3 regions of the Streptomyces nojiriensis genome follow, and region 3 is predicted to be linked to each of the others. Evidence: riboswitches for the same ligand, from Rfam matches in the RefSeq annotation. Region 3 holds a riboswitch; each other region holds the start of a gene.

Region 1 (7,223 bases), 7.3 Mb from region 3:
GACCGTCGTCCCCTCGGCCGACGTGCGCACCATGGGCGTCGACCGGCACTGGCGCTGCTACGTCTCGCCCGCCTTCGTCGAGGCGACCCCGGTGGCCGCACTGGCCGGGGTGTGGATCCACGAGGTGGCGCACCTGCTGCGCGACCACCACGGCCGGGCCGACCGCCTGCCCGCCGCCGACCAGCGCGATCAGGTCCGGATCAACATCGCCCAGGACTGCGAGATCAACGACGACCTGCTGGCCGACGGACTGGTGCTGCCCGAGGGCCGGATGGAGCCCAGGCTCTACGGGCTGCCCACGGGCGGCCTGTTCGAGACCTACCTGCCGGCGATTCCCCCGACGCCCCACGGCCCGGACTGCGGTTCCGGTGCGCACGGCACCCCCCGGCCCTGGGAGCTGGGCGAGGAGGGCGGCCCCGCCCGGGTCGGCCCGGTGGAGGCCGAGGCCCTGCGCCGGCAGACCGCCGAGGCCGTACGGGCCCACCGGCGCAGCCGGGGACGGGTCCCGGAGGGCTGGGCCCGGTGGGCCGAGGAAGTTCTGGAGCCGTCCGTCGACTGGCGCCAGGCCCTGGCGGGAGCGGTCCGCGAGGCCGCGGCCTGGGCGGCCGGCGCGGTGGACTACACCTACCGCCGCCCCTCGCGCCGGACACCCGCGCTCGGCGGCCGGGTGGTGCTGCCCAGTCTGCGCAGGCCGCTGCCGCGGGTGGCCGTCGTCATCGACACCTCCGGATCGATGGGCCCCGACGACCTCGCGGCCGCCCTCGCCGAAGTCACCGGCGTCCTGCGGGAGGTGGGCGTCGGCGGCAACCGGGTCGCCGTCCTCGCGTGCGACGCCGACGTGCATGCCGTGACCCGGGTGCGCAGCGCCGGCGAGGTGACCCTGGCCGGCGGCGGGGGCACGGACATGCGCGTCGGCATCGGCGCGGCCCTGGCCCTGCCCGACCGGCCGAACGTCGTGATCGTGCTGACCGACGGCTACACGCCGTGGCCGCAGGAGACGCCGTCCTGCCGGCTGATCGCGGCGCTGATCGGCAACACCCCTCCCGCGCCCCCGTCCTGGGTGGAGACCGTACGCGTCGACCTGGCCGTGTGAACCCAAGTGACGCGCCTGCGGCGGCCTTTGCCGGCACGGGCACCGGCGCGGGCGCCGTCGCGGCCTCCACGGCAGCTCCAGTCACCCTCTGTGTTTAACGTCCCGCAATTCGGTAACAAGATGTAGTGACAGGAAGTCAATACTCGACGAAAGGCAGGACCATGAATCTCGTCAACGTGCTCATCCTCGTCGCGGTCCTCGCACTTGTCGGCCTTCTGATCGCGGCCCCCAGCGCCACCGTGCGGCGCAACCCGTTCCCGGGCCGGCGACAGCGAGCCGGCCATCGCCGCTCGGACGCTCCCCGGTCGACCCGGGTGCCCGGTCAGCGGGGCGTCCAGCACCACGCGCCCTGACCCCGGGCACGGCGGCCGGCCGTCAGACGGTTTCGGTGGCGAAGAGCTCCAGGTGGGCGCAGTGCGGGCAGCGGTAGGCCTCGATGCGCCGCCGGGGCTTCCCCAGCCGTTTGGCACCGCCGAACATGCCGCGTTCCAGCGCTCCGGCGATCCAGCGCGCGTACCCCCGGGCCCCCTCCCCGGCGTCCTCGACGAAACCCGGCTCCAGGCCGACGCCACCGCAGTACGTACATCTCATCGCGTCCACGGGACGAGTGTAGGAAGGGGGCCGCGGCGCCGGCGGCCGGGCCGGCTCCGCGGCCCGTGAGGAACTTCACCGCGGAGGATGTCCGCGGACCGCGGCCCGCGTTGCTAGATTGTCCGGCGGCCGGTCCAAGGCCCCGGACGAGATGCGCCGTACCCGGTTACGCACGACGACGCACGAGGTGCCGCACCAGCGGCGCCGTCCGCTGTCCGCACCCGGGCAGCGTCCTCGTCGAGCAAGATGGGCCGTACGCCATGACCGTGCCACTCACCAGCAGCCTGTACCGGACGACCGCGCACGCCGCGGGGGGACGTACCGGATCCGTCCGCACGGACGACGGACGTCTGGACGTCCGCCTCGCCCCGCCGCGCAAGAAGGTGCCCGGCACCACCAACCCCGAGCAGCTGTTCGCGGCCGGTTTCGCCGCCTGCTTCACCTCCGCGCTCGCGGAGGTCGCCGCCGAGTTCGGGGCGGACGCCTCCACCGCACGCGTGGCCTGCGAGGTCCGGCTCGGCACCACGGACACGCCCGCCGGCTACGGCCTCGCGGTGACGCTCACCGTCGCCCTGCCCGGGTGGCGGGAGGCGGACCTCCAGCCCCTGCTGCACCGGGCGGACGCGGTCTGCCCGTACTCGCAGGCCGTACGCGGCAACGTACCCCTGACGCTCCTGGCCGTGGACGGGACCGCCGAGACCGCTGAGACCGCCGAGAACGCCGAGGCCGCCGCCGATGACCGCGCCTGAGCCCGGGCCGGGCGGGCAGGTCCCCGACGGCTCCGACGGCCCCGGCGTTCCGGTGCCCGAGCACGGCGCCTGGCTGCGGCGGGGCATCAGCCGGGACGGCGGACCCCTCGTCGAGGACCGCGAAGTGGTGTGGCTGCAGGCCGGGTCGTACTACGCCGACAGCCGGGGCTTCGCCGGTACGACGTCCTTCGACGGCTCCCGGGTGCACTTCCACCACCTCACGGGCGAGCCCGGCGAAGACGCCGGCACCTTCCGGTGGGACGGTGCGAACCTCGTCGAGCGGGGCACCAACCCGGACGGCAGCACCTTCCTGGAGATCTGGACCCCGCTGGCCGGCGCCGACGGCGCCTGCGGCTCCTGGTCCGGCCCGGACCACCACGTGGTGCGCGTCGGCCACCACGTGGTGCATGTCGATTCCCGTGCCGGTACGTACTGGCGGCTGTAGCCCCGGAGGGCCCGGGGCTGCGGCGCACCGTCAGGGCAGGAGACCCGCCGGGAGGTATTCCGCGTACTCCGAGGCCGGCCGGCCGGTGGCCTGGCGGACCAGGTCGTCGATGGGGTCGGTCTCCTCCTGCGGCGCGGGCGCGCCGAGGCGGGCGGCGACGTCCTTGCGGAGGGTCGGGAGCAGGGCGTAGAGGCGGTCGCCGGGACAGGAGGTGGCGTTGAAGTCGCGGTGGCCGTAGATCTCCGACGCGGACAGGCCGTACTGGTCGCAGATGTGGGCGCACAGGTCGGCCAGGGCCGCGTACTGCGCCGCCGGCGGGTCCTGCGAGGTGTACGTGCCCTCGTTCTCGATGCCGATCGACACGGTGTTCTGCCCGACGCAGTGCGCCGCGCGGACCTGGCGGGTGCCGGCGCGCAGCTCCGCCAGGCTGTTGTGGCGCCCCTCCAGCACGAAGGCCCCGCGGCTGACGGTGAAGTGCTGACCCGTGTCGATCCAGCCCTGCGCGTCCATGTGGTACGTCTGGATCGCGCGGGCGAGGGCGACGGCGCGCTGCTTCGAGTAGTCCGTCACGTTCGCCGTCGCCGTGTGGTGGACGATGATCCGCTCCGGGCCGTTGTCCAGGACGACGACGGGTTCGGACGCCTCCCGCGCACCCCAGGCGGCGCAGCCGATGATGTCCGGGGCGGCGGCGGAGTACGCCCGCCCCGCCGTGGCGAGCGGCAGTGCCGCGGCGGCGGTCAGGGCGAAGGCTCCCGTGAGGACCGACCGGCGGGTGTACGGGGCCGCGGCGCGCGCCGCCGGCTGGTGCAGTGCGGAGAAGGTCATGCGGCGCCATTGAAGGGGACTCCCCCTCCACCGGCCGCGCAGACACACCGCGCGACCCCCCGGACTGTCCCCGACCGGCCGCGCCGGGACGGCTCCCCTACGCGGTGACGCTGCCGAGCCAGAGCAGGTCACGTGCCCGGGTCATCGCCACGAAGAGCTGGCTGCGGAGCAGTTCCGCACGCTCCCGGGCCGTCTCCGAGGTCTCCGTGCCGCCCGCCGTGCCGGCCGGCGTCCCGTTCGTGAACACCGCGTCGTACCGGGGCAGGAGGACGTTCTTGAACTCCAGGCCCTTGGCCCTGCGATAGGTGCCGATCTTCACCGCGTCGACCGCACGGCCGTCGTAGTGCTCCAACTGGCACACCGGGATGCCCGCCTGGGTGAGCAGCCGCTGGTAGTGGCCGATGGCACGCATGGAGGGGCACAGCAGGGCGGTGTCGGCCCGCGCACCGTCGGGCAGGGAACGCAGGGCGTCCAGGAGTTCCCCGTCGTGGGCTTCCACCGTGGGCCGGGTGACGCGTACGACGTCCCCGTCGTGGTAGGTGAGGTCGACGTCGCGGCGGCCCGGGGTGCGTTCGCCGTCGAGGTCCTCGAAGGCGTCGTCGGCCACGACGGTGAGGGCCGCGTCCAGGATCTGTTTGCTGTTGCGGTAGTTGGTGCGCAGCACCTGTCCGCGGTCGCCGCGGATGTCGATGCCCGCGTCGGTGAGGCGGAAGCCGCCCGGGTACACGGTCTGCTGGCCGTCGCCGACGAGCAGCAGACCGTTCGGTGCGTCGCCGACGAGCGCGTGCAGCAGGCGTACGCCGACGAGCGTGAGGTCCTGGACCTCGTCCACGACGACGGCCGCATAGAGGGGCCGCTCGCGCCGGCGTACCGCTTCGGCCAGCGCCAGGGAGAGGACGTCGTTGAAGTCGTGGACGCCGCGCTCGCCGCGCAGCGCTTCGTACGCCTCGTACAGCTCCCACATCGACTGCCGGTGCGCACGGTGCAGGCGCGCCTTCCGGCGCCGCCTGGGGACGGTCACGTACTCCTCGAAGCGGGTGAGGCCCCGCCCCTTGATGACGTAGTCGATCTCTTCGCGCCAGTAGGCGGGGGCCGGGTCGAGGTCGGCCAGGGGGCTCCGGCGGCCGACGTTCTTCCAGGCGAGGCTGAAGGCGGTCTCGGCCTTGTCCCCGTGCAGCCGTACCGGTATCCCCCGCTCCTGCAGGAACTCCTGCGCCCAGGAGTGGAGGCTGCGGAAGTCCACGCGGTCGGCGACGGCGGGGGCCATGGCCTTGAGGAAGGTGCTCTGCACCCGGGGCAGGTTGTTGGCGAAGGTGACGTACAGGATGCGGCCGGTCGTCCGCCGGGCCAGGTGGGCCGCACGGTGCAGGGCGACGACCGTCTTGCCGGTACCCGCCGGTCCGCTGATGCGGGCCGGGCCCGCCCAGTTGCGGCGCACCAGCGCCACCTGATCGGGGTGGAGGAAGGTCATCCACTGCTCGATCGGCGCCTCCATCGCCCCCTTCAAGACCGCGTCGCGCAGCCCATCCAGGTCGAACAGCCCGTCCGGGGAGCCCGGTCGGTGGTGTTCGGGCGCCGGCGGCGGCTGGTCGACCGCCGATCCGGCGTAGCCCGGGAACACCCGCTCGAGATGGTCGGCGATCGCCCGGACCGACTCCGCGCGCAGCCGGTGCCGCTGCGAGAGCAGCACGGGGCCGATCTCGCGTTCGCCCAGCAGCCGGATCCGGCCGCGGCTCGCGTCGAGACGCCGCCCGGCGAGCACCATGAGCGGCTGGACCGCCACCGGTGACATGCCGAGGGACGCCACCGCGCTCTCGGCGGCCTTCGTGGCGGCGAGCAGGCCGGTGGCCCGTCCGTCGCCCGGCTCGCCGCCGGCGGTGACCTGGAGGACGAAGACACCGCCGGGCCCGACGAGCAGCATGTCCGCGTCGGCGGTCCGGGTCCCGGACCACTGCCGGTCGACGAGCAGCCGCCATCCGCGTGCGGTCAGTACCAACAGCTGGGCGAGGACGCGCTGTTCGCCCTCGCCGACCGCGCTCCACCGCAGGGCCTGCCGACGGGCGGCCTCCCACTGCTCCCGGAGCAACCGCTCCTGCCGCCGCGCGTCCTGCGCCCGCTGCGATCCCGCCCCGCCTGCCCCCATACCAGCCCCCCTCGTACGCGGAGTGACGATCATAGGGCGCAACGCAAGCGCACCGGCAGGGCGCGTACCGGGCCGGCGAGCGGCCTCGGAACGTGCGTGGGACAGCCCTCGGGCGGAGGACTACACTCGAAAGGAGGTGGGGGCCGCAACTGCGGGAGCACCCGAATCCCGTGGTTACGCGCCAGAGCGCGACGGCGATACGTCCACGCGCTGGTCCGACGTCCGCGGCCGGTCGACACAGCGTGACAACGGCTGCGGCCACAGCCTCACCTCGGCGTACGGGCCGACAAGCTCTCATGACATCAGTGCACGAGGCATGTGGGCCGTGCGCAGCATGCCAGGTCCTGTCGGCCTGCTCTGCGGGCAGTTCCGTACCGGCCGGGCTGCCGTTCCTCACGTGTTGCTCCGAGGGGTTCGACGTGCGCTCGACCGGCGAGGACCGAAAAGGCATAGAACACAACGAGAAGGGTGCTGAATCATGCAAGCCCTGAGAATCAAGCGTCTCTTCGCGGCGTCTGCCATCGGCGTTCTGCTGGCAGGAGGCGCTGCCCTCGGCGCCGCAGGTACCGCCTCCGCGGCAACGCCCACCCACGCTGCCACCTACGTCGCTGGTGGTGGCTGGGACCATGACGACCACCACGGATGGTACGACGACGATGACGACTGGGGCGGAGGCTACGGCGGCGACTGCTGACCAGACAGTGTGTGAAGCTGTGCGGCGCGTCCGGCCGCACAGCTTCACCTGCGTACGGCGAAGTGCACGGATGCGACTCCCGCAACCGCGGAGGTGCCCGAGATGAACGACCGGCCCATCGCGGACCAGGAAGTCGAACCGGCGGCAGGCGAACTCCTCGTCAACGCGGCCTGGGCCATCCACCGGGCGGAGGCCCGGACCAGGTGACCGGCGGACCGCCGAGATGGACGCCGGGGCCGAGTCCGACGGCACGCGTTGGGCGCCGTTCGAGGGGAGTGACGTCGAATGCCCGGGCCGCCGTTGCGCGCGGGGTCCTGGAATCCGGGGAGCCGGTGGTGAACCGGCTCGTCCGGGGCGGCGAAACACCGGGTTCGCGCGCGTGGCCGGCCGCGGACCCGGCCGGGGCCGACCGGTCACAAGACCGCTTCGTGGCGCGCACGCTGCGCTCTGCATCGACAACGCCAGCCGCCACATGCGCGAATGGGGCGTCGCGCCGACCGTCCAGCGCAGGCTGCTCCCCGAACACCCGGCCACGCAGAACACCGTGGACATTTCTCACCTTCACCTCCCCGACCCGGAAGGAGGTGGAGCCTGGTTCGATGTGATCGACCTGCCTGGCGCACGGACCGCGCCCATCGTCGGCGAGGTGACGGGGCAAGGCATCATCGCGGCCATCACGACGG
Region 2 (7,223 bases), 2.8 Mb from region 3:
TCCGGACCTCCTAGCCAGGTCCCAGCGGACCCCGTCCCGGAAGCCCCGGACGGGGTCTTCGCACAGCGGCACGGGCCCAGGTCGGCACCGACTAGGCTCGGAGCCATGTCTCGCATCGACGGCCGTACGCCCGAACAGCTCCGCCCGGTCACCATCGAACGCGGATGGAGCAAGCACGCCGAGGGCTCCGTCCTCGTCTCCTTCGGAGACACCAAGGTCTTCTGCACCGCCTCCTTCACCGAAGGCGTCCCGCGCTGGCGCAAGGGCAGCGGCGAAGGCTGGGTCACCTCCGAATACTCGATGCTGCCCCGCTCCACCAACACCCGCGGCGACCGCGAATCCGTCCGCGGCAAGATCGGCGGCCGCACCCACGAGATCTCCCGCCTGATCGGCCGCTCCCTGCGCGCCGTCATCGACTACAAGGCCCTCGGCGAGAACACCATCGTCCTGGACTGCGACGTCCTCCAGGCCGACGGCGGCACCCGCACCGCCGCCATCACCGGCGCCTACGTCGCCCTCGCCGACGCCGTCGCCTGGGGCCAGAAGAAGAAGTTCATCAAGGCCGGCCGCAAGCCGCTCACCGGCACCGTCGCCGCCGTCAGCGTCGGCATCGTCGACGGCGTCCCGCTCCTCGACCTCTGCTACGAGGAGGACGTGCGCGCCGAGACCGACATGAACGTGGTCTGCACCGGCGACGGCCGCTTCGTCGAGGTCCAGGGCACCGCCGAGGGCGAGCCCTTCGACCGCAAGGAACTGAACGCCCTCCTCGACCTCGCCGCCGGCGGCTGCGCGGACCTGGAAGCCATCCAGCGGGGCGCACTCGAACTGTAAGCGGCAACCGCCGGGCCCGGCCCGGCGTCCAGGAAGATACGGGCGCACGGTCTCGAAGCCGTGCGCCCGTCCTCGTAGCGTCCAAGCCCTCAGGGGGAGAACCGCATGAAGCTCCGCATAGCGGCCGTAGCCGTGGCCGCCGTACTCACCGTCCCGGCCCTGTCCGCCTGCGACGCGATCTCCACGGCGATGGACTGCGCGAACACGGCCGTGGCCATCACGGACGGCGCGAACGACCTCCAGCAGGCCGTCTCCCAGGCGGGCAACAGCCCCCAGGACGCCCAGAACGCGCTCAACCAGATCGAGGCGAACCTGAAGAAGATCGGCGACCAGACGGACAACGCCGACCTGGGCAAGGCCATCGACTCGATGAACACCGCCGTCAAGAACGTCCGCACCTCGATCGAGAGCGGCAACAGCGTCCCGGACATCCAGCCGGTGGCGGACGCGGCCGGCGAGATCTCCAAGGTCTGCACCCCGGGCTGACCCGGATAATGGAGGCATGACCTCGACGCCCAGCCGCCTGATCCTGGCCACCCGCAACGCGGGCAAAGTCTCCGAACTCCGCGCGATCCTGTCCGACGCCGGCCTGCCGCACGAGCTGGTCGGCGCGGACGCGTACCCCGAGATCCCGGACGTCAAGGAAACCGGCGTCACCTTCGCCGAGAACGCCCTCCTCAAGGCCCACGCCCTGGCCCGCGCCACCGGCCTCCCGGCGGTCGCCGACGACTCCGGCCTCTGCGTGGACGTCCTGCACGGCGCCCCCGGCATCTTCTCGGCGCGCTGGGCCGGCACCCACGGCGACGACAAGGCCAACCTGGACCTGCTGCTGGCCCAGCTCGGCGACATCGCGGACGAGAACCGCGGGGCCCACTTCGCGTGCGCGGCGGCCCTGGCGCTCCCGGACGGCACGGAACGCGTCGTCGAGGGCCGCCTCCTCGGCACCCTCCGCCACACCCCGTCCGGCACGGGCGGCTTCGGCTACGACCCGATCCTCCAGCCGCAGGGCGACACCCGCACGTGCGCGGAACTGACCCCGGCGGAGAAGAACGCCATCTCCCACCGCGGCCAGGCCTTCCGCGCCCTGGTCCCCTTCGTCCGCGCCCTCCTGGGCTGACGCGGCGAGGCCTGGCCTCCCGAGTCCCGGGAGGCCAGGCCTCGTTGTACTGGGTACGCCCGGTCGGATTCGAACCGACATACATGGCCACCTAAAGACCACCGCTCAGCCGTTGGCGTACGGGCGCGCGCCAGAGACACTCTACTGCGCGTCACGCCGTGCACGGGAGCGGATTCAGTGGCTGCGCAGGCCTCCCCGGCACCAGGTGTTGGTGATCGCGTGGCAGTTGGGGCACAGCAGCCGCAGATTCTCCTGACGGTCGTCGCTCCAGTCGCCGTTCACGTGGTCGATCTCCAAGGTCATGGGCCGCCCGCCCCACTCGGGCGGCGTTCCGCACATGCCGCAGAGCTCCGGAACCCCGACCTCGCGAAGCGCTCGCCGCAGCAGGTATGTGCGTGTTCGTCGCCTGCCGTCATGCTTGACCAGGATGTCCGACGCGGGCTTCATCGGTACGGTCCCCGGCTTGCCACGCCGATGTGCTTGCCCGAGAAAGTGGGAAGTGGAGAGGCCCTCCTCGGCGATCCGCTGCTTCAGCGCCTCGCGGTGGGCTCCGGACCGGTGGCCCAGGCGCCGGAGGACCTCCGCCAGCGAATGCGACGACGTGACCGCCTCATGCAGCGCCTCCCGGTCCGGGGTGACGCGGCGCCCGTGGTCCCGGCGTTCGCGCGCGTGGCGTTCTTCTCCGGTGCTCATCGACGGCGTCCCTTCGCTCGGCCACGGTATGTGTCGGTGGTCGAGTGGCAGTTGGGGCAGAGCAACCGTAGGTTCTCGGGCAGGTTGTTCCGCCAGTCCCCGTCCACGTGGTCCACTTCCAGCGGTAGCGGGTGGCCCCGCCAGGTCGGCGGTGTGCCGCACATCTGGCACAGCTCGGACACGCCCAGCGCGGCCAACGCCCGTTTCAGATGCTCGCTCTGCATGCGCCGGGCGTCGGGTCCGTGCTGCTTGACCAGAAGGCTCTCCGGGCTGCGCCGGGTCTTGGGACGTCCGGCAGGAGAGGGCAGTTCGAAGTGGGAGGTGTCTATGCCGAATGCCTTGACCCGCCGGCTGATGTGCGTGTGGTGGCCACCCACGACCTCAAGGCCGAGGTGTCGCAGAACCTGGCACATGTTCGTCGAATCGGCGACAGCCGCGGCCAGGATCTCCCTCGTCCACTTGACGGCTTCCGCTCGCTCGAAGTGGGACGTGTCCACGCCCAGCCTCCGCATGCGGTCGTGCAGATAGCGCCGCGAGCCGCTCTTCGGATCGACCCCCAGCTTCTCCAGCGCCTCCGACAGCGTGCGCGACGTGCGCGCCGCCTCCGCGAGGCGTTCCTGCGTGTACGGGCTGATCGGCACCCCGGCCCCTCCGTTCCGGCCGCGCGTTCGTGGCCTCGTACGGATTAACGGACCAGATTGCGGGGAGTTACGTCCGATAAACGGAGCGGCCCGCGCCGGGTGGCGCGGGCCGTTTGCGGAGGGAGGGCGGGGGTCAGAGGCCCAGGTCTTTGATGATCTTGGCTACGTGGCCCGTGGCCTTGACGTTGTAGAAGGCGTGCTCCACCTTGCCCGCCTCGTCGACGACCACCGTGGAGCGGATGACCCCGGTCACCGTCTTGCCGTACAGCTTCTTCTCGCCGTACGCGCCGTACGCCGTCAGCGTCTCCTTCTCCGGGTCGCTGACCAGGGTGACCTTCAGGTCCTCCTTCTCGCGGAACTTCGCAAGCTTCTCCGGCTTGTCCGGGGACACGCCGATGACGTCGTAGCCGTGTCCCGTCAGGAAGGCCAGGTTGTCCGTGAAGTCGCAGGCCTGCTTCGTGCAGCCCGGGGTCAGCGCGGACGGGTAGAAGTAGACGATCACCTTGCGGCCCTTGTGGTCGGCGAGCGAGACCTCGTTGCCGTCCGCATCGGGCAGGGTGAAGGCGGGGGCGGTGTCGCCCGGCTGGAGTCGCTCGCTCATCGTGACACTCTCCTCGGGAGGGGATCGGTATGCCATGAGACTAAGCTGACAGACTGTTCATGGCGGACTACGCCCCACACGACCACGACGACGGAGGCAGCGCGGTGCCGGAAGCCAGGACCCCCGCACAGATCGAGGCGGACATCGTCCGCCGCCGTGAGCAGCTCGCCGAGACGCTCGACGAGATCGGTGTGCGCATGCACCCGAAGACGATCATCGGGGACGCGAAGGCACGGGTCGCCTCGTCCGTCGACCAGACCGCCGGGCGGGCCTTCGCCGCGGTGAACCGGTTCGTGACGGATGTGCGCGACGGCCTGCGCCACGACGACGGGGCTCCGCGCGTCGACCGGATCGTGCCCGTCGCGCTGGTCGCCGTGAGCCTGGTCGGGCTGCTCGTGGTGTCGGCGCGCCGCAAGAGCGGATGACCCTGAGGGGTACGGGACGGGCGCGGGCAGGTAGGTTCGGGGCGTGAGCGAGAACACCACCCACGACAAGCTGCCCATTCGCATGCTGCACGACCGCGTGCTCGTGAAGTCCGATCTGCCCGAGGGCGAGCGGCGCTCGGGCGGCGGCATCCTGATTCCCGCGACGGCCGCGGTGGGCAAGCGGCTGGCCTGGGCCGAGGTGGTCGCGGTCGGGCAGAACGTCCGGACGGTCGAGCCCGGTGACCGGGTGCTGTACGACCCCGAGGACCGTGCCGAGGTCGAGGTGCGCGGTGCGACGTACGTGCTGATGCGCGAGCGGGACCTGCACGCCGTGGCCGCGGAGCGGCTGGAGGGGTCGGAGGACTCCACCGGGCTGTACCTCTGAGGCGTTGACCAAGTGCTGAAGTGCTGAAGTGCTGAAGGGCTGGTGGCCCAGGTCACCGGCCCTTTTCGCGCCCTTTTGCTACGGTGGGGGAGAACCCCGACGAGACGCGCCGTACCGGGTACGACAAGACGACGCACCCCGTACCGCTCGTTGTCTCGGAGGTGCCGTCATGGCATGGGTTCTTCTTCTCGTCGCCGGTCTGCTCGAAGTCGGCTGGTCGATCGGCATGAAGTTCACCGAAGGTTTCACCCGGCAGTGGCCCAGTGTGTTCACGGGTGCCGGGATCGTCGCGAGCATGGTGCTGCTGTCGTACGCCGCGAAGACCCTGCCGATCGGTACGGCGTACGGGGTGTGGGTGGGCATCGGCGCCGCCGGTGCGGCCGTGCTCGGTATGGCGGTGCTGGGTGAGCCCGTCACCGCCGCCCGGATCTTCTTCATCTGTCTGCTGCTGGTCGCCGTGGTGGGGCTGAAGGCGACCTCCGGTCACTGACCGGTCCGTCTCGGCTACTCCAGGAACGCGGACGGCGGGCGCGGGCCTTCGGCCGGGCCTCCGTCGCTGCCCTGCGCACTGCCCTGGGTGCTGCCCTGTGCGCTGCCTTGCGTGCCCTGGGTGGTGCCGCCCTGGTCGCCGCCCTGGGTGGTGCCGCCGTTGTCCTGGCCGCCGTTGTCCTGGCCTGCGTTCACCGGGCCGCCGTTGTCCTGGCCGCCCTGGTTCTGGCCTCCGTTGTTCTGTCCGCCTTGGTTGCGGCCGCCCGTCGGGTTCGACGGGGAGGGCCGGGTCGGGCGCGCGGGGGTGCTGGGCGAGGGTTCGCCGGGGGTCTCCTGCGGCGGGCTGGATTCCGGGCTGGGCGGCGGCGGGGGCGGTGCGGCGCCGGGCTGGAGTTCCAGGTCGAAGTCGACGGGGTCGGTGCCTTCCAGGGCGGTCTTGGTGTACGCGGCCCAGATCCGGGCGGGGTAGCCGCCGCCGCCGATGCGGGCCTCGCCGAGGGCGCCGTAGAGGGATTCCAGGGTTCCGGTGTCCGGGTCCTGGCCCATCATCGAGATCACGGTGACCAGGTCCGGGGTGTAGGCGGCGAACCAGGCCGAGCGGTCGAGTTCGCCGGTGCCGGTCTTGCCCGCGGCCGGGTGGCCGGCGGCGAGGGCGGCCGTGCCGGTGCCGTTGTCCACGACGCTGACCAGCATGGACGTGGTGGTGTCGGCGGCTTCGCGGCTGATGGCCTGGGTGGGTGCGCGCGGGGGGAGGGGGATGGTCTCGCCGCCCTTGGTGATCTTCTCGACGAAGGTGTAGGGGGTGCGTCGGCCGTGGTCGGCGAGGGTGGCGTAGGCCTGGGTCATGTCGAGGACGCTGGCCTGCAGGGTGCCGAGGGCCATGGCCGGGCCGGGTACGAAGTTGGGGGTGTTCTCGGGGATGCCGAGGTCGATGGCGGTCTTCTTGACCTTGGCGGTGCCGACGTCGACCGCCATCTGTGCGTACACGGCGTTGACGGAGAGGTCGGTGGCGGTGTTGACGCTGATGTTCCCGTAGGAGACCTGGCCCTCGTTCTCGGGGGCGAAGCGGATGCGGCCGCCGACGACCGGGCGTTTGTTGTCGCCGTTGTAGATCGTGTTCGGGGTGATCCGGCGGCCGTCCTGGGTGCGGGAGCCGTTCTCGGCGGCGGTGGCGAAGACGAACGGCTTGAAGGTGGAGGCGACCTGGTAGTCGTGGCGGGTCGCGTTGTTCACGTACTGCTTGGTGTAGTCGATGCCGCCGTACATGGCGAGGACCTTGCCGGTGGCCGGGTCGATGGAGACCCCGCCGGCCCGGACCAGCCGGTCGGCCTTGCGCTTCGCGGGGTCGAGCTTGCTGACCATCTGGCCGTCGACGGCGTCGACGAGGGCGCTCTGGCGGCGTTTGTCGAGGGTGGTGGTGATGCGGTAGCCGCCTTCGGCGAGGGTCTTGTCGTCGAGGATCTTGTTGTCGACGATGTAGTCCTTGACCGCTTCGACGAGGTAGCCGCGCTGGCCGGAGAGGCCGGCGGCCGCGCGGACCTTGCCCGGTTCGGGGAACTGTGTCGTCGCGCGTTCGGTGGGGGACAGCCAGCCCTTCTTGACCATGCCGTCGAGTACGTAGTTCCAGCGGGCGAGGGCGCGGGTGCGGCTCTGGGGGTGGGAGACGACGTCGAAGGCGCTGGGGGAGTTGAGGAGGGTGGCGAGGTAGGCGCCCTCCGCGGTGGTGAGTTTTCCTACGTCCTTGCCGTAGTAGGCCTGGGCGGCGGCCTGGATGCCGTACGCGTTGCGGCCGAAGTAGCTGGTGTTCAGGTAGCCCTCGAGGATGTAGTTCTTCGACTTCTCGCGACCGAGTTTGATCGCGATGAAGAACTCCTTGACCTTGCGCTTGATCGTCTGTTCCTGGCCCAAGTAGTAGTTCTTGACGTACTGCTGGGTGATCGTCGAACCGGACTGGGTGCCCTTGCCGGTCGCGGTGTTCCAGGCGGCGCGGAGCATCGCCTTGGGGTCGACCGCCCGTTCGGAGTAGAAGTCCCGGTCCTCG
Region 3 (7,223 bases):
ACGACCAGATCGGCTCGGATGCCCGGGCCCGCCGCCGTACGGACGGTCGGCCGGTCCTCGGCATCGTCGACCCCGGTCACCTCGGTGCCGTACCGCAGGGCGGACGGCGGCAGCGCGGCGGCGAGGGTGGCGGTGAGGGCCGGGCGCGGGACGGCGAGGGGCGCCATGCCGTAGCGGGCCGCCATGTCGGCGGTGCCCGCCCGGGTGAGCCACCGGCCGTCGGGGCGCCGCACGCCCATCGTCGCGGGTACGGCGCCGCCGATCGCTCGGGAGACATCGACGCCGACCGCGTCGAGTGCGCGCAGGGCGTTGGGGGCGAGGCCGATGCCGGCGCCGGTGACGGGGGGTTCGGGGGAGCGTTCGCAGACGGTCACGCGCCAGCCCCGGCGGTGCAGTGCGACGGCGCCCGTGAGGCCGCCGATTCCGGCTCCGACCACCACCGCGTGACGGTTCGTCATCGCCCACCTCTCCGTTCGGGGCCCCACTCTAGGCCGTCTCTTTCGGATCTTGTCGGCCGAGCCCGCGGCGTCCGGTGCCGTGCAGGGCAAGGCGGAGGGGCGCCCGTGTACTGGACGTACTCGGGTGCCCCGACAACGCGGCCAGGTGCGGTGCCGGGCGTCGCGGGCCCGGCAAGATCCGGAAGAGACGGGCTGGAATGGTGGGGTGACGGAGCACGCGCCCGTCCCGGACCTGGTGCGCGGGAGCGGCCGTGGACTCAGCCCTTGGTGTCGGCCTCGGCCTCGGTCTCGGCGAAGAACTCGTCGGCGACGGCGCGGGCACGGTCGACGTCGGTGAGCGGTTCGCCGATGATGCGGCCGGCCAGCTCGGTGGCCAGCCCGAGGACGTGCTCGCGGAGCTCCGCCTCGGCGATCACCCGGTCGGCCTCCAGCTGCACGGTGGCCGCGGCGACCATGTCCTCGCGCGCCTTCTGCCCCTCCGAGCGGACGGCGGCGAGGAGGGTGAGGCCCTCCTCGTGTGCGGCCTGGCGGATCTGGGCGGCCTCGTGACGGGCGGCACTCAACTCCGCCTGGTACTCGGTCCGAAGGCGCTGCGCCTCCCTCTGGACCACCTCGGCCCGCTCGAGCGCGCCCGCGGTGGCCTCCTCGCGCTCGGCGAGGGTCCTGTTGATCCTCGGCAGGAGGACCTTGGCCAGGGTCGCGAAGACCACGGAGAAGGCGATGAGGCCGACTATGAGTTCAATGAGATTCGGTTTCAGGGGTCCCATGATCGAATCGTAGCGGTGCGCTATCGGCTACCGCTTCGAATTGCCATGGCCTCATGGCCTGAAATCGGCGGTCGGGCAGGCAATGTGAGGTGACGTCAGCTGCTGTGGTGCCGAGCGGCCGGCGAAATGCCGACGAATGAATTTCACACATTCCTACCGAGGTTTCTCGGCGAAGGGCACTGCCGTCGCCGCACGGGCGCCGGGCACCACCAGGGCAGTGGATCAATCTCGTGGTAGCGTCGCGGCGGAGGCTCGTACGTGCCCACCCCGGACGAGATGTGCGCCGTACCCGGCCCGCCAAGACGACGCACGCAGGAGGCGTCATGGCTGAAGGCACGTCCTTCATCGATTTCGACAGCCCGGCTTCTCGGCCTCGCGAGTTGGACGTCCGCTGGATCCACGGCTCACCATCGGCCAAGCACAACACCGACCCGGACATCCAGGTCTACGCGTACGACGAGCACACGGTCATCCTGCGGCAGAACATGGCGATCGACTACGAAGCGCCGTTTCTCTTCCTGCTGTTCGGCAACGACCGGGCGGTGCTGATCGATACCGGGGCCACTGCGTCCGGTGAGTTCTTCCCCTTGCGCCCGGTGGTGGACCGGCTCGTCGACGGCTGGCTCGCCCGCCACCCCCGCCAGGAGTACCACCTGCTGGTGCTGCACACCCATGCCCACGGCGACCACACCGCGGGCGACGGCCAGTTCGCCGGCCGTCCCGACACCACAGTGGTCGCGGCAGACCTGCCCACGGCCTGGAAGCATTTCGGATTCGACGAGAACCCCACCGCCACGGCTAGGGTCGATCTGGGCGGCCGCGGGCTCGAGTGCCTGGCCACCCCCGGGCACCACGAGAGCGCCGTCACGTACTACGACCCGTGGACCGGGTTCCTGCTCACCGGCGACACGGTCTATCCGGGCCGCCTCTACATCCAGGATCGGCACGCGTTCACCCGGACCATCGACCGGCTGATCGAGTTCTGCGAACGCCGACCGGTCACCCACGTCATGGGCTGTCACATCGAGATGACCACCGAACCGGGCGTGGACTACCCGGTCCGCACCACCTACCAGCCCCACGAACCCCCACTGCAGATGACCACCGACCACCTGCACGAGATCCGCGCCGCACTCGACGAGATCGGCACTCAGCCCCGACGGCTGGCCTTCCCCCTCTTCGTCCTCTGCCCGGACGACTGAGCCGCGCCCACCTGACCTTCGCGACGTGCTCGTCCGCCGCCCGCCGCCGTACCCCGGCTCGCCCGTCCGCCTCTGCCCGGGGGCCGGCCGAGGGCGACCGCGCCCAGTACGAGTGCCAGTCCGCACAGCTGTCGGCCCGTCAGCACCTCCCCGGCGACCACCGTCCCGAGCAGTACGCCGGTGACCGGATTGAGCAGCCCTATCAGACCGACCGTCCCGGCGGGCAGGCGGCGAAGGCCGGCGAACCAGATGGCGAAGGCCAGCGCGGTGGCGACCAGGCCGACGTAGCAGAACGCGAGCAGGGCCGACGGGGACATCGGTGGCGGGGCGCCCTCGACGGCCACGGCCACCGGCAGCAGGAGCAGGCCTCCGGCGGTGAGCTGCCAAGCGGTCGACGCGAGCACACCGGCGCCGGTGTCCCCGTCGGCGCCGGTGTTCCACCGCTTGGCCAGGACGTGGCCGACGGACGACACCAGCACCGCCGCGGCCGAGGCCAGGACGCCCGGCAGGCTGATCCCGCCCACGCCCCCGAGCAGCATGAGGCACACCCCGCCCAGCCCGATCACGGCGCCCGCCAGGTGGGCGATGCCGGGCCGCTCGGCGACCAGGGGCCAGGCGGCGAGCATCATGATCAAGGGGGAGGCGGCCATGACGGTCGCGGCCACGCTCGTCGGCAGCAGCTGGGAGGCGGTGAGACGAGGAAGAAGAACACGCTCACGTTGAGCAGCCCGAGCAGGGCGGACCGCCCCCACCACGCGCCGTGCGGCCGCCGACGGCACAGCGCCAGCAGGACCAGGCCGGCCGGCAGCGCCCGCAGGGCGGCCCCGTACAGCGGGTGGTCCGCAGGCAGGAACTCATGGGTGACGAAGTAGTTGGCTCCCCAGGCCACCGGTGCCACTGCGGTCAGCGCCACCCAGCGCACATTTGCTTCCATGGAAGGTAATATAGCTTCCATGGAAGCAAAAATGTCCGTCGAGCACGATCCGCCCCTGGACCGGGTGGCCAGGATCCAGGCCGACTGGCGTCGCGAAAGGCCTGACCTCGATGTCGGCCCACAGGGCGTGATCGGCCGACTGCACCGCCTCGCCGACCGGCTCGGCGCGGAACTCGGCCTCGTCTACGACCGCTACGGCCTCAGCGAGGGGGAGTTCGACGTCCTGTGCGCACTGCGCCGTGCAGGTGAGCCCTTCGAGCGGGCGCCGGGCGAGCTCGCCGCGCACACCATGGTCACCACCGGTGCGATGACCAAGCGGATCGACCGCCTGGAGCGGTCCGGACTCGTCACCCGCCGACGCTCCGACGACGACCAGCGCGGCCGGATCGTCGCCCTCACCTCGGCCGGACGCGACCTCGTGGACCGGGCGTTCACCGACCACATGCGCAACGAACGCCGCCTGCTGGACCTCGTGACGCCCGAGGAGGCCGCGGTACTCGAAACGCTGCTCGCCACCTGGCTGTCCCGCCTGGAGGACTGACACGGGGGCCCGGCCCCGACCGGGACGGCCGCCGGCACCCGCCGGCACCCGCCGATCCCGGCCCTCGGTGCGACCTGGAGAATGCCACGGTATGAACTCTCAGTCACTGCGGGGTGCTCTGGACGGGCTCGTCCGCGCCGTGCGGGGGTACCCGCGCCGCGCGCCGCTGACCCTCGCCTACGTCTGCCTGCTCCTGGGCAGCCACGCCTGGGTCGGCCACGGCCTGTCCACCGAACGGGCGGCCGCCGTGCTGGGCCACGTCAGCACCAACCTGGACAACCTGCAGGACCATCCGGTGCCCGCGCTGCTCGGCAGCGCGCTGTTCTTCGACGGTACGCTCACGGACGTCACCTCGACCGACTTCGTGGGCACGCTGATCACCTTGGGCCTCGGCGTCTGCTGCTTCCTGGCCTGGGTGGAGCACCGGTGGGGGAGGGTGCGCGCCGTGGCCGTGTTCCTCGGCGGGCACGTCGCGGCCACCCTGCTCACCGCTGTCGTCATCGCCGTTGCGTTGCGGCACGGTTGGTATCCGGCGGCCGTCCGGCAGGCCTTGGACTACGGGGTCAGCTACGGAGCCCAGACCGTGCTGGCGATCGGCACGCTCGCCCTGCCGCGCCGGGGCCGCCTTCCCTGGGCCGCCTTCGTCATCGCCTGGCCGCTCGGCGGAGCCGACTGGAGCGGGCCGCTGCCGGACTTCACCACCGTCGGCCATCTCACGGCGGCGGCCCTCGGGTTCGGGCTGTTGGGGGTCCCGGCCCTCAGACGTCAACGGGTCCGCGCTACCGCGCCGTCCCGCGCCGCGACCGGCTCCGGGCAGCGGCGAGGCCCCGTTCCGGAACCGACGCCGTCACCGGCAGCCGGAACAAAGACGCCTCCCTCCTCGGCCTGAGCCCGGCCGACGGTTTACCGCGACGCCGATGACCGCCGAGTGATCCCCCCGCCCCGGATGGTCCGTCAGGCAGGCTGCGAGACTTCGGTGATGAGCACAAGGCGCCGCCCGCTCGGGCAAGGACCGGTTCCCCTCCGCGAGTACCAGGAGCAGGAGGCGGAGCAGGAGACGGAGACGGAGACGGAGCAGCGCGTCGCACGCGGCCGCACCGCTGCCGAACGGGCCACCGAGGACCCGGCCCCCACCGCCCCGCCCGAGACGCAGCTCCCGACGGCCCGGCGAGCCCTGGGGTTCGGGCACGACACCCGTACCACCCGCTGACCGCGTCCCTCGCGTGCGCTGCGGCCGCCCCGCGAACTCGCCGGGTCACCCGCGAACGCCGTCCCGAGATGCGGTTCGGGGCGTCCCGGGACGGCCGGACGGACGGAACGGGGGGCCACTCGCCCTAGGTTCGGAACCACGGGCCCCGGCAGCCGATGCCGCCGGGAGCGCCCGTCCTTCGGATCCCTGGCGGCGGCGCAGCGGCCGGCCCTTCCCCCTTTGGCGGCACACACATGGCAGATCTGGTTCCTCCCCACCCCGAGTCGGCGGGAGCCCCGCCGTTCGAGGAGGTCGTGGCCTCCTCGCTCTCACGGCGTCAGGTCGTGGCCGGCGGCACGGCCGCCCTCGTGGCGTTCCTCGGCTTCGGCACCTCCACCGCCCAGGCCGCCACCACAGCCGCCGCCGCCCCGGCGCCGACGCCCGCCGGCGGGGAGCCGAAGGGGCTCCTCGGCTTCGCCGCGGTGCCGCCCGCGACCACGGACGCGGTGACCGTGCCGCCCGGCTACTCGGTGCAGACCCTGGCGCCGTGGGGCCGGCCCCTGCACTCCGGCGGACCCGCGTGGCTGGCCGACGGCGGCAACAGCTCCACCGACCAGGCCCGCCAAGTCGGTTCGCACCACAGCGGGCTGCACTTCTTCCCGTACGACGACGGCCCCCGGGGCAGCCGGCTCGGGACGCTCGTCGTCAACCACGAGGCCACGGACGCCACGCTGCTCCACCGGGACGGCGGCGCGGCCCTGACGCGCGAGAAGGTCGACAAGTCCCTGGCCGCGCAGGGGCTGAGCGTGTTCGAGGTACGCGAGAGCGGCGGCACCTGGGACCTCGGCGACTCGCCGCGCAACGTCCGCATCACCGGCACCACCCCGGTGAACTTCTCCGGCCCGGTGGGGTCCGGTCACCCGGCGCTGCGCACCGGTACGGCCCACGCCGGCACGCTGGGCAACAGCGCCTACGGGGTGACCCCGTGGGGCACGTATCTGAGCTGCGAGGAGAACGTCGCCGGCTACTTCGGTACCGACGACCCGAGCTGGCGGCCCACGCGCACGCAGAAGCGGTACGGCGTGAGCGCGGCCGGTCACGGGCACCGCTGGCACACCGTCGCACCCCGCTTCGACGTGGCGGTGAACGGCAACGAGGTGCACCGGTTCGGCTGGGTCGTGGAGGTGGACCCCGCCGCGCCTTCCACCGCTCCGGTGAAGCGGACCGCCCTCGGCCGCTTCCAGCACGTGGGCGCGACCGTCACCGAGGCCGCCGGCCGCGTCGTCCTCTACAGCGGCGACGACGAGAACGGCGGCTACCTCTACAAGTTCGTGGGCGAGGACGAGTGGCGGCGGGAGCGCGCCCGGGGACGCAGTCCGCTGGACCACGGCACCCTGTACGTCGCGCGGTTCGAGGACGACGGAACGGGACGCTGGCTGCCCCTGATCCACGGGCGGGGCCCGCTGACAGGCGAGCACGGCTGGCGGGACCAGGCCGACGTCGTCCTGCGCGTACGCGAGGCTGCGGACGCCCTTGGAGCCACGCCGCTGGACCGCCCCCAGCAGACGGCGGTCGCCGCGGACGGCACCGTCTACTGCGCGCTGGCCAACAGTCCGGGCGGGGGCTACTGCGGCTCGGGCGGCGGGACCGGCCGCGGCCGGGCGATCAGCCCGCGCGAATCCAACCCGTACGGGCACATCGTGCGGTGGCGCGAGGAGAGCGCGGAAGGGTTCCGCTGGGACGTCTTCGTGCTCGCCGGTGACCCGGCCCACGACGAGGGCGTCGGACTCGACGAGTCGGGCATGTTCGGCTCGCCGAAGGGCCTGTGGTTCGACGGCGACGGGCGGCTGTGGATCCAGACCGGCATCTCGAAGTGGGCCCAGAACTGCGATGAGTCCGGGCACGGGAACCTCGGCAACAACGCGGTGCTCGTCGCCGATCCGGCCAACGGTGAGATCCGCCGCTTCCTCACCGGCCCGCGGGGGGCCGAGATCACCGCAGTCGTCACGACACCCGACCGAAGGACCCTCTTCGTCAACGTCCAGCACCCGGGGGAGCACACGGCCGCCTGGGGAGCCCCCACGCCCGAGCGGCCCTGCGCGGTCAGCGGCTGGCCCGACCACGACCCGGCG

What was found. Region 3 has a riboswitch for guanidine ahead of JYK04_RS04560 (MBL fold metallo-hydrolase). Riboswitches for the same ligand answer to the same signal wherever they lie in the genome.
Region 1: linked by a shared signal. The riboswitch ahead of JYK04_RS37025 (Ohr family peroxiredoxin) and the one ahead of JYK04_RS04560 (MBL fold metallo-hydrolase) in region 3 are both predicted to bind guanidine.
Region 2: linked by a shared signal. The riboswitch ahead of JYK04_RS17335 (DMT family transporter) and the one ahead of JYK04_RS04560 (MBL fold metallo-hydrolase) in region 3 are both predicted to bind guanidine.

Annotation. Positions count from the first base shown of each region.
Region 1 is NZ_CP071139.1:8,186,637-8,193,859, reverse strand. It holds gene JYK04_RS37040 (vWA domain-containing protein) at 1-1,093, shown strand, start outside; gene JYK04_RS37035 (hypothetical protein) at 1,255-1,446, shown strand; gene JYK04_RS37030 (hypothetical protein) at 1,469-1,684, opposite strand; guanidine-III (ykkC-III) riboswitch at 1,807-1,869, shown strand; gene JYK04_RS37025 (Ohr family peroxiredoxin) at 1,945-2,433, shown strand; gene JYK04_RS37020 (hypothetical protein) at 2,420-2,878, shown strand; gene JYK04_RS37015 (peptidoglycan recognition protein family protein) at 2,909-3,703, opposite strand; gene JYK04_RS37010 (nuclease-related domain-containing DEAD/DEAH box helicase) at 3,801-5,846, opposite strand; gene JYK04_RS37005 (hypothetical protein) at 6,325-6,540, shown strand; gene JYK04_RS37000 (SpoIIE family protein phosphatase) at 7,013-7,223, shown strand, end outside.
Region 2 is NZ_CP071139.1:3,724,721-3,731,943, reverse strand. It holds gene rph (ribonuclease PH) at 106-831, shown strand; gene JYK04_RS17375 (hypothetical protein) at 937-1,317, shown strand; gene rdgB (RdgB/HAM1 family non-canonical purine NTP pyrophosphatase) at 1,334-1,948, shown strand; tRNA gene JYK04_RS17365 (tRNA-Leu) at 2,003-2,075, opposite strand; gene JYK04_RS17360 (HNH endonuclease signature motif containing protein) at 2,123-2,641, opposite strand; gene JYK04_RS17355 (HNH endonuclease signature motif containing protein) at 2,638-3,282, opposite strand; gene bcp (thioredoxin-dependent thiol peroxidase) at 3,416-3,883, opposite strand; gene JYK04_RS17345 (DUF3618 domain-containing protein) at 3,943-4,308, shown strand; gene JYK04_RS17340 (GroES family chaperonin) at 4,352-4,693, shown strand; guanidine-III (ykkC-III) riboswitch at 4,766-4,831, shown strand; gene JYK04_RS17335 (DMT family transporter) at 4,863-5,183, shown strand; gene JYK04_RS17330 (transglycosylase domain-containing protein) at 5,198-7,223, opposite strand, start outside.
Region 3 is NZ_CP071139.1:929,291-936,513, reverse strand. It holds gene JYK04_RS04570 (FAD-dependent monooxygenase) at 1-458, opposite strand, end outside; gene JYK04_RS04565 (F0F1 ATP synthase subunit B family protein) at 716-1,225, opposite strand; guanidine-III (ykkC-III) riboswitch at 1,470-1,537, shown strand; gene JYK04_RS04560 (MBL fold metallo-hydrolase) at 1,549-2,427, shown strand; partial or broken gene JYK04_RS04555 (EamA family transporter) at 2,376-3,361, opposite strand; gene JYK04_RS04550 (MarR family winged helix-turn-helix transcriptional regulator) at 3,381-3,902, shown strand; gene JYK04_RS04545 (rhomboid-like protein) at 3,994-4,791, shown strand; gene JYK04_RS04540 (hypothetical protein) at 4,882-5,112, shown strand; gene JYK04_RS04535 (PhoX family protein) at 5,346-7,223, shown strand, end outside.